DNA from 3 places in the Acidovorax sp. FHTAMBA genome. Region 3 is predicted to be linked to each of the others. Evidence: predicted binding sites of a transcription regulator. Region 3 holds the regulator's gene; each other region holds the start of a gene.

Region 1 (4,209 bases), 560 kb from region 3:
ACGTGAACGCAAGCCATGGAATGGCACAGTGAGGCGCCAAGTGCTTGTGATCACGACCTCGCAATCAGGTACTTTATGCAACACCTTCTCAAACACAGGTAGACAACAAAAGTGCCGTGAATCGTGGCAATGCTCGGGGTGCAAGACTCCATCGATATCCAAAAACAATGTGCGCAACGGGGATCCCTATCGTCCTGGATGTTGGTGGGGCTGCTTAAGGGATCGACCTCCACAACACGATCAAATGCTCTCCTTTACCTCAGTGGAACAACTCCGGCTCGATTCATAGACGGCATCTGTAGCACACGGCTTTCTCGAACACCCGAGGTGAAGGGCTCGACGGGGAACTCAACAAGGCATGCCCGCCGTCCCAGTTCGGCCAGCGGAGTATCGAATTGCGAATGTGCGTAGTGTTTGCCAGCAGCCGTCTCATAAACCAGAGCCTTGTAGCGCGGTGACTCCGGCTCTTCTGCCTCCCAAATGGTGGCAAGTTCATCAAGCATCCAAACCCCAGTCTTGTTCATCTCGCCTGGTGTCATGACCCGGGCAGATGAAACGTAGTGCTCATGCACGGTGCAGAAATTCACCAACTCAGTGACATCGTGAACCGAGCTGAGCATGCAAGTCGTTCGACCATTAAATACTGGGGCAGTCAATTCCACTAGGACGTACAACGTACGGTCTTCCAATGTACTGACTGGAATCGGCAGACCCTGACTACTTTCGATGGCGCCCTTCACCGAGGCATAAACGGAAATCATTGGAAAACTATCAAATGAACACTATAGATTGTAGTCCTATGGTATTCGTTTGACGGTAATTGGGAGATGCCCTCCCGACGCATTCCTTCAAACCACCTGCCAAAAGTGCTCAGGTTGGTTCGTACTGCGCGGGGGCTTACACAAGAGGACTTTGGTGTTGTCTCCAGCCGCACATACATGAGCGGGCTGGAGAGGGGAATCAAGAATCCCACCTTGAAGAAAGTCGATGAGATTGCTTCCGTGATGGAGGTGCATCCACTCACTCTCTTGACTCTGGCCTATGCGGAGTCCACCGAGCTAAAAGATGTGCGTGAACTCCTCCAAGTGGTTCAGCAGCAGGTGGTGGATCTTCGAAAACAAGGCGTTTAGAGGGCCCGCAACGGCCGGTGCGTAAATTCAGTCCGTGACCGGCATGCCCTCTGACACGGTGCCACTTATCCACAATCGGCGAGCCGCGGGTAGTTATCCACAACAACTGCGTTGATATCAAGCTGGTTCGAGAGTGTGAAATTACCTTGCACACATCGCTAAAAAAGTGCTTGACTACATTTAATGCGCTTGTTGTGCGGGAACTCCAGTCCTGCGTTCTGCAGCGCAGAGCGCACGCGCTCGCGCGCCTCTTTCACCTCCACCTCGGCCAGGCCCACCAGCGTGAAGCTCGGCAGACCATTGGCCAGATGCACTTCCACGGTGACGGAAGGCGCCTGCAGCCCCAGAAGGGCGCGGCTTTGCACCAAAGCAAGACTCATGAAGCGGTTTCTCCCCAGATGGGTGCGTTTTATGGTTTTTTGACACCGCGTGCCGGACAGGCGCACCAGCAAGGTGCGGCAGAACCGGGCGCGCACCGCCACTGTAGCGGGGTTCGCTGTAACGCAACGCAACGGGGAGCGGGCCATGCACCGGCGCGTGGCACGGTCCGTGCTTAAAGGGCTTGTCCCTACTTTGTCCCACCCGGAGGAAACATGACCCGCGCCATCATCAAGACCCTCGGCGTTGCCCTTGTGGCAACCCTGCCCCTGCTGGCCCACGCCCAGCTCAGCGGCAACGTCAGCCTGACCACCAACTACAAGTTCCGGGGCCAGGACCAGGATGCCTCCAGGTCCAAGGCCGTCAAGCCCGCGCTGCAGGGCGGTTTTGACTACGCCTTCGGCGACACCGGCTGGTATGTCGGCAACTGGAACTCCAGCGTCGACTGGCTTGCCAACAACTCGCTCGAGGCCGACCTGTACGGCGGCTACAAGTTCAAGGCCGGCGATGTGGACCTGGACGTGGGTGCGCTCACCTACATCTACCCCGGCAACAGCTCCGGCAACACCACCGAGCTGTACGGCGGCGTGAGCTTCGGCCCTTTCAGCGCCAAGTACTCGCACACCGTTTCCAAGGACTATTTCGGCTGGGCCGGCGCCAAGGCAGGCTCGGGCCTGAAGGGCCGCAACACCGGCTACCTGGGCTTCACGTTTGCGCACGAAGTGGCGCCCAGCATCACGGTCAAGGCCACGGTGGGCTTCACGCGCTTTTCCAGCGACATCAAGGACCAGGGCGTACCCAACTACATGGACTACAGCGTGGGCGGCGCGTATGACTTCGGTGACGGCCTCTCGCTCGGCGCGGCCGTGGTGGGCGCCAACAAGAAGGCCTACTTTGGCGATGTCAACAAGTCGCGCGTGATCGTCACGCTGACCAAAACCCTGTAAGCAAACCCCATGGGCGCGCTGCGCCCGTTCCGGAGGAATCGAAAATGAAAATGGTGACAGCCATCATCAAGCCCTTCAAGCTGGACGAGGTGCGTGAAGCGCTTTCGGACATCGGCGTGCAAGGCATCACAGTGACCGAGGTGAAGGGCTTTGGCCGCCAGAAGGGCCACACCGAGCTGTATCGCGGTGCCGAGTACGTGGTGGACTTTCTTCCCAAGGTGAAGATCGAGGCCGCCATTGCCGACGACCTGGTGGACCGCGTGATCGAAGCGATCGAAAGCGCCGCCCGCACCGGCAAGATTGGCGACGGCAAGATCTTCGTGACCCACCTGGAGCAGGTGGTGCGCATCCGCACTGGCGAAACCGGCAAGGAAGCCCTGTAAAGGCCCGGCCGCAAACCATCCAAGAAGAGAAACGCCATGAAAAAACTGTTTGCTTCCTTCATTCTCGGGCTCAGTCTGCTGTCCTTCGGCTCTGCAGCCCTGGCCCAGGCGCCCGCTGCGCCTGAAGCTGCTGTGGCAGCCTCGGCCGCCGCCGAGGCTCCTGCTGCCGCACCCGCACCGGCCCCGGTTGCTGCCCAAGCGGCTCCGGCCGAGGCGCCTGCTGCCGCTGAAGCGCCTGCGCCCAAGATCGACTCCGGCGACACCGCCTGGATGCTGACCTCCACGCTGCTTGTGATCCTCATGACCATCCCCGGCCTCGCGCTGTTCTACGGCGGCCTGGGCCGCAGCAAGAACATGCTGTCGGTGCTGATGCAGGTGTTCGTGGTCTTCTCGCTGGTGTCGCTGCTGTGGGCCATCTATGGCTACAGCCTGGCGTTCTCGGGCGAAGGCAAGTTCCTGGGCGGGCTGGACAAGATCTTCCTCAAGGGCGTGAACCAGGAGACTTTTGGTGCGCTGGCCACCATTCCCGAGTACGTGTTCATCGCGTTCCAGGGCACGTTTGCCGCCATCACCGTGGCACTGATCGTGGGCTCGTTTGCCGAGCGCATCAAGTTCGCCGCCGTGCTCATCTTCTCGGTGCTGTGGTTCACCTTCAGCTACGTGCCCATGGCCCACATCGTGTGGGGTGGCGGCCTGCTGGCAGCCGATGGCGCGCTGGACTTTGCCGGCGGCACCGTGGTGCACATCAACGCCGGTATCGCCGGCCTGGTGGGCGCGTACATGGTGGGCAAGCGCATCGGTTACGGCAAGGAAGCCCTCACGCCCCACAGCCTGACGCTGACGATGGTGGGTGCCTCGCTGCTGTGGGTGGGCTGGTTCGGCTTCAACGCAGGCTCTGCCGGCGCTGCCAACGCCAACGCCGGTCTGGCGTTCATCAACACCGTGCTGGCCACTGCAGCCGCCACGCTGTCCTGGATCGCCGGCGAAGCGCTGCACAAGGGCAAGGGCTCCATGCTGGGCGCGGCCTCTGGTGCGGTGGCGGGCCTCGTGGCCGTGACGCCAGCGGCCGGGTTCGTGGGCCCCATGGGTTCCATCGTGATCGGCCTGATCTCCGGTGTGGTCTGCCTGTGGGGTGTGAGTGGCCTCAAGCGCCTGCTGAACGTGGACGACGCGTTTGACGTGTTCGGCGTGCACGGCGTGGGCGGCATCGTGGGTGCCATCCTGACCGGTGTGTTTGCCGCGCAAAGCCTGGGCGGCACCGGCGGCCTGGCCCCCGACACCTTCGCCATGGGCGCCCAGGTGTGGATCCAGGTCAAGAGCGTGCTGTTCACCATCGTGTGGTCTGGCGTGGTGGCCTTCATCGCCTACAAG
Region 2 (4,209 bases), 780 kb from region 3:
GTGCCCATGAGATCGGTGCGGCGCACCTCGGTGAAGTACATCCAGATCAGCGAGACCCACACCACGCCATACATCAGCATGAAGGCGCTGGAGCGGATGCCGGTGAGGTCCATCAGAGCGCCGAACAGGATGGGCAGGATGAAGCCGCCCATACCGCCAGCCAGGCCCACGATGCCGCTGATGGCGCCGATGTTCTGCGGGTAGTCGTCGCTGATGTACTTGAAGACACTCGCCTTGCCGAAAGCCCAGGCGATGCCCAGCAAGAACATGAGGCCGGTGAACATGTACACATTGAGGCCGATGTGGAAGGTCTTGGGGCCGTTGACGGTGACGATGGTGAAGTCGGTCTGCGGGTAGCTCAGCAGGAACAGGCAGATCCAGCTCACCCACATCACCCACCAGGTCACGCTGTGCGCGCCGTACTTGTCAGAGAGCATGCCGCCGATGGCACGCAGCACGCCGCCGGGCAGCGAGAAGCAGGCGGCCAGCAGCGCGGCCACGCGGATGTCGAGGCCAAACTCGCCCACGTAGTACTGCACCATCCACAGCGACAGCGCCACATAGCCGCCGAACACGATGCTGTAGTACTGGCAGTACTTGAGCACCTTGGGGTCCTTGAGCGCCTTGAGCTGGTCGGTGAACTTGACATTGCTGGGCACCAGATGGGCCGGGTCGCTGTAGCTGAAGCACCAGAACAGCACCAGCGTGCCCAGCATGATGGCCGCGTACACCTGCGGCACCATGGTCCATCCGAAGGCCACCAGAATCACCGGCGCCACGAACTTGTTCACGGCCGCGCCCGAGTTGCCCGCACCGTACACGCCCATGGCCGTGCCCTGGCGGTGCTTGGGAAACCAGCGCGCCACATAGGGCGTGCCGACCGAGAACGAGCCGCCGGCCAGGCCGACGAACAGGCCGATGGTGAGGAAGTGCCAGTATTCGGTGGCGTAGCCCATCATCCAGATGGCGGGCACGGTGGTGGCCATGACCGCGGTCATCACGATGCGGCCACCGTACTTGTCGGTCCAGATGCCGAGCGGCACCCGCACCAGCGAGCCCGTGAGCACGGGCATGGACATGAGCAGCCCGAACTGTGTGGAGTTCAGGTCCAGCATCTTCTTGATGGGGATGCCGATGACGCCGAACATCATCCAGACCATGAAGCACACCGTGAAGGCGAAGGTGCTGACGATGAGCACCGACCAGGCCTGGCGGGTGCGCTGCGGGCTGTCGCCCGGGGGCAAGGGGGTGGAGGCCATTGCGCGGTTCCTGTTCTTCTCTTTTGCGTAGGCTGTATGGTCGGTTTTCCGGACCGCCGTGAACATCCTCCGCAAGCACATCTGCACCGCAGCAAAAGAACTAGTCCGCACAGGCCAGGCAGCAGGTGCGCATCGTTCGAAAGAACTATGGTCTGCAAAGCCGGGGCAGCTGCCGCACGCAGGCAGCGCGCACACCAACGCATCCGCCCCCCCGGCCAGGGAGCGGATTTCAAGCCAAAACAGGCTCCAGCGCTTTGTGGTAAAGCGCCAATAGCTACATATTTAATAGCAAATGAATGCTGCGGGCCTTGGCTGGTACGGCCCGCAGCGCAGGGCCGCTACTCCGTGCGCTGGCGGTCCGACGCGTAGACCGCCGCCTGCACGCGGGAGCTCAGTCCGAGCTTGCGCAGGATGTGCTGCACGTGGATCTTCACCGTGGTTTCGGCGATGTCCAGCGCGCGCGCGATTTCCTTGTTGCTGGCGCCGCGGGCAATCTCGCGCAGCACGTCTTCCTCTCGGGGCGACAAGGGCGCCGCACCGCTGCCCGCCTCCGGCAGCGGCGCCGGGGCTGTGGCCGGGGCGGCCATGAGCGCGGCGGCCTCGGCCACACCTTGCGACTGGAATGCCGCCACCAGCTTGCCCATGAGCTCGGGGCTCACCACGGGCTCACCGCGCGCTGCGCGGCGGATGGCCTCGGCCAGCAGGTCGCCATCGATCGTCTTGAGCAGGTAGCCCTGTGCGCCGTTGCGCAGCGCGGCCGCCAGGTCCTGGGCATCCTCGCTCACGGTGAGCATGAGCACGCGCGACGCGGGCGCCACTTCGCGCAGGCCCCGGATGGCATCCACACCCATCACGCCGGGCAGGTGGTTGTCCATGAGGATCACCTGGGGCTGCAGTTGCGGCGCCAGACGCAGGGCCTCGGCAGCGTCTCCCGCCTCGCCCACCACCTGCAGGCCGGCATCCTGGCCCAGCAGCGCGATCAGCCCGCGACGGAACAGCGTGTGGTCGTCCACCACCAGCAGCGTGACCGGGGGCTGCTGCCCGGCATCCGGATCGGCAGCGGGGGGCGGAGAAACGGAAAGATGGGTGCTTGTTGTCATGTCGTGGGCGTGGGCACCCTGGCCGCAACAGCCGGGGGTGCAAAGACGGTGTCGGTACCGGCACTGCCGGGGGCGCGACCCGCCACCATATCACCGGAAGATGGCACAACCGGCGTGCTCGCGGCGTTCACCGTGGGCAGCTCGATGCACACGCGGGTGCCCTGGCCGGGCGAGGACTCCACCTGCAGCACCGCGCCCACGCGCTGGGCCCGCTCGCGCATGATGCCCAGGCCCACATGCAGCGAATCGGGCGGCACGGTGGCCACGTCAAAGCCGCGACCGTTGTCCTGCACCTCAAAACGCCAGCGCGGGTGGCGGTGCATGCGCAGGTCCACCCGCGTCGCACCGGCGTGCTTGCGCACGTTCGACAGCGCCTCCTGCACCATGTGCAGCACCTGGATCTGCAGGTCCGAAGGCAGCGGCAGGCCATGGCCCTCCATGCTGAGCGTGGTGGCCATGCCGGTCTGGTGTTCAAACTTGGACAAGGTGGCGCGCAGTGCAGATTCGATGTCCTCATCGCTGGTGCGGGTGCGAAAGTGCACCAGCAGCTCGCGCACGTCGGCATAACACTCGCGCACGCCCTCTTCCAGCTCGCCCATGCTGCGGTCGCGCTTGACCGTGTCGCCCCGCGCCACGGCATCGCGCAGCAGCTGCGTCTGGATCTTGAGGAAAGCCAGGGATTGCGCAATGGAGTCGTGCAGCTCCCGCGCCAGCATGCTGCGCTCTTGCGCCACCGCCGCCTCGCGCTCGAGCGCGGTGGCGCGCAGCCCTTCCATGGCGCTGGCCAGGTGGCGCGTCATGGCTTCTAGCAGCTCGCGCAACTCGTCGGTCATCTCCACCGGCGAGCGAAAGAACAGGTCCACTTCGCCCAGCACGCGCTGCTGCATCTGCACCGGAATGGTCACCATGGTTTCAAAACCCGCCTCGCGGCAGTGGGGCAGGGACAGCTGGGTGGACGGCGTGATGGGGATGACCCGCGTGCGGGCCTGGGCCTGGGCCTGGCCACACAGGCAGCTGCCGGTGTGCAGACAGTGCTCGCCCTCGGCCATGCTGCGGGGCAAGCCGTCTGCTGCCAGCAGCACATAGCGTTCGTTGGCCTCGTTGGACCAGCGCACTGCGGCGGCGTCGGCCCCCGCCACTCGGCGGATCTGCCGCACAAAGCCCTGGGCCAGCAGCTCCAGGCTACCGGCGGTGGAGGCCAGCGCGCTCACCTCGTACAACGCCGCGAGGCGCTGGTTCTGCACCGCGATGCTGGCGGTCTTCTCGCGCACCTTGTGCTCCAGCCCGTCATGGGACGCCTGCAGCGCATGCGCCATGAGGTTGAAGCCCGCCGAGAGCTGGCCGAACTCGTCGTCTGTTTCGACAGGCAGCCGCGTTCCCAGCTCGCCCTGGCGCAGGCGTGTCTGGGCCTGCTGCAGCCGGGCCACGGGGTTGATGACCAGCAGGTAGCTCACGGCCATGAAGGTCATGGCCGCCACGATGGCCACGGCCATCATGAACAACTGGAACAGGTGCAGCGCTGCGGTCCAGCCGGCGATCTGAATCTCGATGGCGTCCACAAAGCCATCGACTTCCTGCACAAATGCGTCGGCCTGTGCCAGGGTCTGCGCACGGCTGGGCGGGGGCGCAACCACCCAGTCGCTACGGGCCTGCGCCCACTGGCTGCGAATGGCCTCAAAACGGGCGCTGGTCTCATCGCTCCAGGGCACGAACAGGGGGCGCGAAGGGTCGCCCGTGCGCAACAGGTCGAGGCTGGCGTCGAACTGAAGCACTCGGTCGCGCACCGCCTCCTGGGGTTCGGTCTGCAGCACCAGCACCATGCGCAGCATGTTCATGCGCAGGCGGCCCGC
Region 3 (4,209 bases):
AGGAGGGCAAGGACTACAAGCGGCTGGACAAGCCCGTGGCGCCCGACGCTGCAGCCGGCAAGGTCGATGTGATCGAGTTCTTCTGGTACAGCTGCCCCCACTGCAACGTGTTTGAGCCCGCGTTCGACGCCTGGGCCAAGGCCGCGCCCAAGGATCTGAGTATTCGCCGCGTGCCGGTGGCCTTCAATGCGAGCTTCATCCCCCAGCAGAAGCTGTACTACACGCTGGAAGGCATGGGCAAGCTCGAAGCACTGCACGCCAAGGTATTCCGGGCCATCCATGTGGACAAGCTCAAGCTCGCCAAGGACGATGACATTTTTGCCTGGGTCGGGCAGCAGGGCGTGGATGCGGCCAAGTTCAAGGAGGTCTACAACTCCTTCACGGTGTCCAACCAGGTCCGCCGTGCTTCGCAGCTGCAGGATGCCTATGGCGTGGAGGGTGTGCCTTCCATGGGGGTCGCTGGCAAGTTCTATACCGACGGCACGATGGCCGGCAGCATGCAGAACGTGTTGCAGGTGGTCGATCACCTGACGGCTGTGGCCCGCAAAGGCTGACGGTTTACGGCCGTCTGTTTGGCGTATTGCCTTCGAAGCCCGCATGCGCGGGCTTTTTTCATGGAGGAGGGCGAACGGATGGATACAATGATTGCAAGATTCGTGCCCTATGAACCATCGCCTCCTTCCCATCCTCATGCTCACCGCCCTGGCCTGCACCCTGGGTGTGGCCCATGCCGAGAGGGCAGACCGTAGCAAGCCCATGAACATCGAGGCCGACGCCCTGCGGCACGATGAACTCAAGCAGACCAGCGTGTTCTCCGGCCGTGTGGTGATGACCAAGGGCTCCATCGTGCTGCGCGGAGCGCGGCTGGATGTGCGCCAGGATGCCGATGGCTACCAGTACGGTGTCGTCACCGCCGAGCCCGGCAAGCGCGCATTCTTTCGGCAAAAGCGCGACACCCTGCCGGGTGCGCCCGATGAGTTCATCGAGGGTGAAAGCGAAGTAATCGAGTACGACGGCAAGGCCGACAACGTGCGCTTTATCACCCGCGCCGAACTGCGCCGTTATCGGGGATCGGTGCTCAGTGACGAGATCACCGGCGCCGTGATCGTCTACAACAACCTGACCGATGTCTTCAGCGTGGACGGCAAGCGGCCAGCCACCAATGCCGCTGGGGACGCCCCCGCGCCAGGCGGCCGCGTGCGCGCCGTGCTGTCCCCCAAAGATCCGTCGCCCCCTGTGGCGGCACCTGAACCATCCACTCCGGCTCCGGCGCTGCGCCCCAGCAACAGCCTGGGCGGCGGCGCCAAGTGAGCGGCAATACCGTGAGTACCGCGCCTGACGCCCAGGCGGGCAGCCGCCTGGGGCCTGATTCGCAGACGGGCAGCCGCCTGGAGGTGCAGCACCTGGCCAAGTCCTACGGCACCCGCAAGGTCGTCAAGGATGTGTCGCTGGTGGTGCAAAAAGGCGAGGTCGTGGGGCTGCTGGGCCCCAACGGCGCGGGCAAGACCACCTCGTTCTACATGATCGTGGGGCTGGTGCGCAGCGATGCGGGCGACATTCGCATTGACGGCCATTCGGTGGCCCACATGCCCATCCACCGCCGTTCGCGCCTGGGGCTGTCGTATCTGCCGCAGGAAGCCTCGATCTTCCGCAAGCTCACGGTCGAAGAAAACGTGCGCGCCGTGCTGGAGCTGCAGCGCGGTGACGACGGCCAGCGCCTGAGCCGAACCGCCATCGAAGAGCGCCTTACCGCCCTGCTGCAGGAGCTGCGCGTGGACCACCTGCGCGAGTCCCCGGCCATGGCCTTGTCGGGCGGGGAACGCCGCCGGGTCGAGATTGCCCGCGCCCTGGCCACCCAGCCGCGTTTCATCCTGCTGGACGAGCCCTTCGCCGGTATCGACCCCATTGCCGTGATCGAGATCCAGCGCATCATCGGCTTCTTGAAGGCGCGCGGCATCGGCGTGCTCATCACCGACCACAACGTGCGCGAAACACTGGGCATCTGCGACCACGCTTTCATCATCAGCGATGGCCGCGTGCTGGCGCAGGGCACGCCGTCCGAGATCGTGGACAACGCCGAAGTACGCCGCGTGTACCTCGGCGAACACTTCAGGATGTAGACATGGCCCCCACGCTTGTCACTTCGTGTAATGCGCTGCCCCCCGAGGGGGCCTTCGCGCCTTGGGGCGGCCCGGCGGCGCTCAATCAATGAAGCCTGGACTGTCGCTGCGCGTCTCGCAGCACCTTGCATTGACTCCCCAGCTCCAGCAGTCCATCCGGCTGCTGCAGTTGTCCACGCTCGAACTCTCGCAGGAAGTCGAGCAGATGCTCGACGAAAACCCGTTCCTTGAGCGCAATGCCGACGAAGCACCGCGCGAGGAGTTTGGCCTGGAAGCCGCCGACACGCCCGCACAGGCCGACGACTACAGCGTCGACGATGCTATGTTTTCAGGAGCTGTCAGTGCAAGCGGTACTAGCGCTGAGAGCCAAAACGAGGCTGAAATCCCCAGTGCAGGTGCCGACGAGCCCGACTGGAGCGGCGACGGCACGGTAGAGATGGCGCCCAACGACGCCGAGTGGGGTGGCGACGCCCCGGCGCGCACCCGCAACGATGCGGAAGGGGACGAGGCCGACGCCACCGAGCTGGCCCGAACGCACGAGTCGCTCACCGCCTTTTTGCACCGCCAGGCGCTGTCGCTGCGGCTGTCCGAAGTGGACACGGCCGCGCTGCGTTTTCTCATCGAATCGCTGAACGACGATGGCTACCTTGAAGAGTCGCTCGAAGAGCTGGCCATCAGCCTGGCAGGGCCCGAAGACCTGGAGCAGATCGAGGAACTGGTGCACCGCTTCACGGTGGCCCAGCGCCTGCTGCAAAGCCTGGAACCCGTGGGCGTGGGTGCGCGCAACCTGGCCGAGTGCCTCACCCTGCAGCTCACCGCCCTGGCGGCCGACGAAGACAGCGACGCCGACCCCGACACCGTGCAGACCGCGCTGCGCATCTGCCAGCAGCCGCTGGAGATGCTGGCCCGCCGCGACATCCGCCGCCTGACGCAGCTGTGTGGCGATGGCGAAGAGCGCACCCGCGCCGCCATGGCCCTCATCGCCCGCCTGGAGCCCCGCCCCGGGCGCCGCTTTGCGGATGTGGAGCGCAACATCATCATTCCCGATGTGATCGTGCGCAAAGCCGGGCGCGAAGGCTCGCAGCGGGGCCGCGATGGCCAGCACAACTTCATCGTCAGCCTCAACCCCGACGTGATGCCCCGCCTGCGCGTGCACGACATCTATGCCGGTGCGTTGCGCGGCCACAAGGGCGGCGAGGGCCACCAGGGCATGCAGCAGCGCCTGCAAGAGGCGCGCTGGTTCATCAAGAACATCCAGCAGCGTTTTGACACCATATTGCGCGTCTCGCGCGCCATCGTGGAGCGGCAAAAAAACTTCTTCACCCATGGCGAGCTGGCCATGCGCCCGCTGGTGCTGCGCGACATCGCCGACGAACTGGGCCTGCACGAGTCCACCATCAGCCGCGTGACCACGGCCAAATACATGGCCACGCCGATCGGCACCTACGAGCTCAAGTACTTCTTTGGCTCGGGCCTGGGCACCGAAACCGGTGGCAATGCATCCAGCACGGCGGTGCGCGCCCTCATCAAGCAGTTTGTCGCCGCCGAGAACCCCGCCAAGCCGCTGTCCGACAGCCAGATCGCCGAGATGCTCAAGGAGCAGGGCATCGAGTGCGCACGCCGCACCGTGGCCAAGTACCGCGAGGCGCTCAAGATCGCGCCGGCCAATCTGCGCAAGGCGCTGTAGGGTCACCGCCAGGGTGCGCCTGGCTCGCCCTGTTTGATTTTTTGTTTATCTACCCGCTGCCCCACCATGGCCCGCATCGTCTTTGACCTCCCCCCGCACTTCGGCTTTGCCACCGAGCTGCAGATCTACATCAGCCACGTCAACCAGGGCGGGCACCTGGACAACGCGCAGCTGCTCACGCTGGTGTCCGAGGCGCGTGTGCGGTTCTTCCAGTCGCTGGGCTACCCCGAGGCCGATGTGGGCGGCCTGTCCATCGTGGTGGGTGACATCGTGGCGCAGTACAAGTCCGAAGGTTTCCATGGCGAGACCATGCGGGTGGAGATGGCGCCAGCCGATTTCAACCGCTACGGCTTTGACCTGGTGTTCTGCATGACCGAAAAAACCTCCGACCGCGAGGTGGCG

The links. The regulator sigma-54, encoded in region 3, starts transcription at its own class of promoters, with help from an activator protein. The targets are predictions, from matches to a motif close to TGGCANGNAANCTGCTTT.
Region 1: a site for sigma-54 is predicted at 1,669-1,686, ahead of AAFF19_RS02445 (TorF family putative porin). Genes of this name have one in related genera too.
Region 2: a site for sigma-54 is predicted at 1,479-1,496, ahead of AAFF19_RS03520 (nitrate/nitrite transporter). Genes of this name have one in related genera too.

What each region holds. Positions count from the first base shown of each region.
Region 1 covers NZ_CP152407.1:534,573-538,781, forward strand. The annotation lists gene AAFF19_RS02425 (HAD domain-containing protein) at 1-177, opposite strand, end outside; gene AAFF19_RS02430 (hypothetical protein) at 255-761, opposite strand; gene AAFF19_RS02435 (helix-turn-helix transcriptional regulator) at 828-1,130, shown strand; partial or broken gene AAFF19_RS02440 (magnesium chelatase domain-containing protein) at 1,313-1,510, opposite strand; gene AAFF19_RS02445 (TorF family putative porin) at 1,724-2,455, shown strand; gene glnK (P-II family nitrogen regulator) at 2,500-2,838, shown strand; gene amt (ammonium transporter) at 2,875-4,209, shown strand, end outside.
Region 2 covers NZ_CP152407.1:749,568-753,776, reverse strand. The annotation lists gene AAFF19_RS03520 (nitrate/nitrite transporter) at 1-1,259, opposite strand, end outside; gene AAFF19_RS03515 (response regulator) at 1,598-2,359, opposite strand; gene AAFF19_RS03510 (type IV pili methyl-accepting chemotaxis transducer N-terminal domain-containing protein) at 2,356-4,209, opposite strand, start outside.
Region 3 covers NZ_CP152407.1:4,723,789-4,727,997, reverse strand. The annotation lists gene AAFF19_RS22135 (thiol:disulfide interchange protein DsbA/DsbL) at 1-554, shown strand, start outside; gene lptA (lipopolysaccharide transport periplasmic protein LptA) at 664-1,311, shown strand; gene lptB (LPS export ABC transporter ATP-binding protein) at 1,323-2,120, shown strand; gene AAFF19_RS22120 (RNA polymerase factor sigma-54) at 2,209-3,807, shown strand; gene AAFF19_RS22115 (thioesterase family protein) at 3,874-4,209, shown strand, end outside.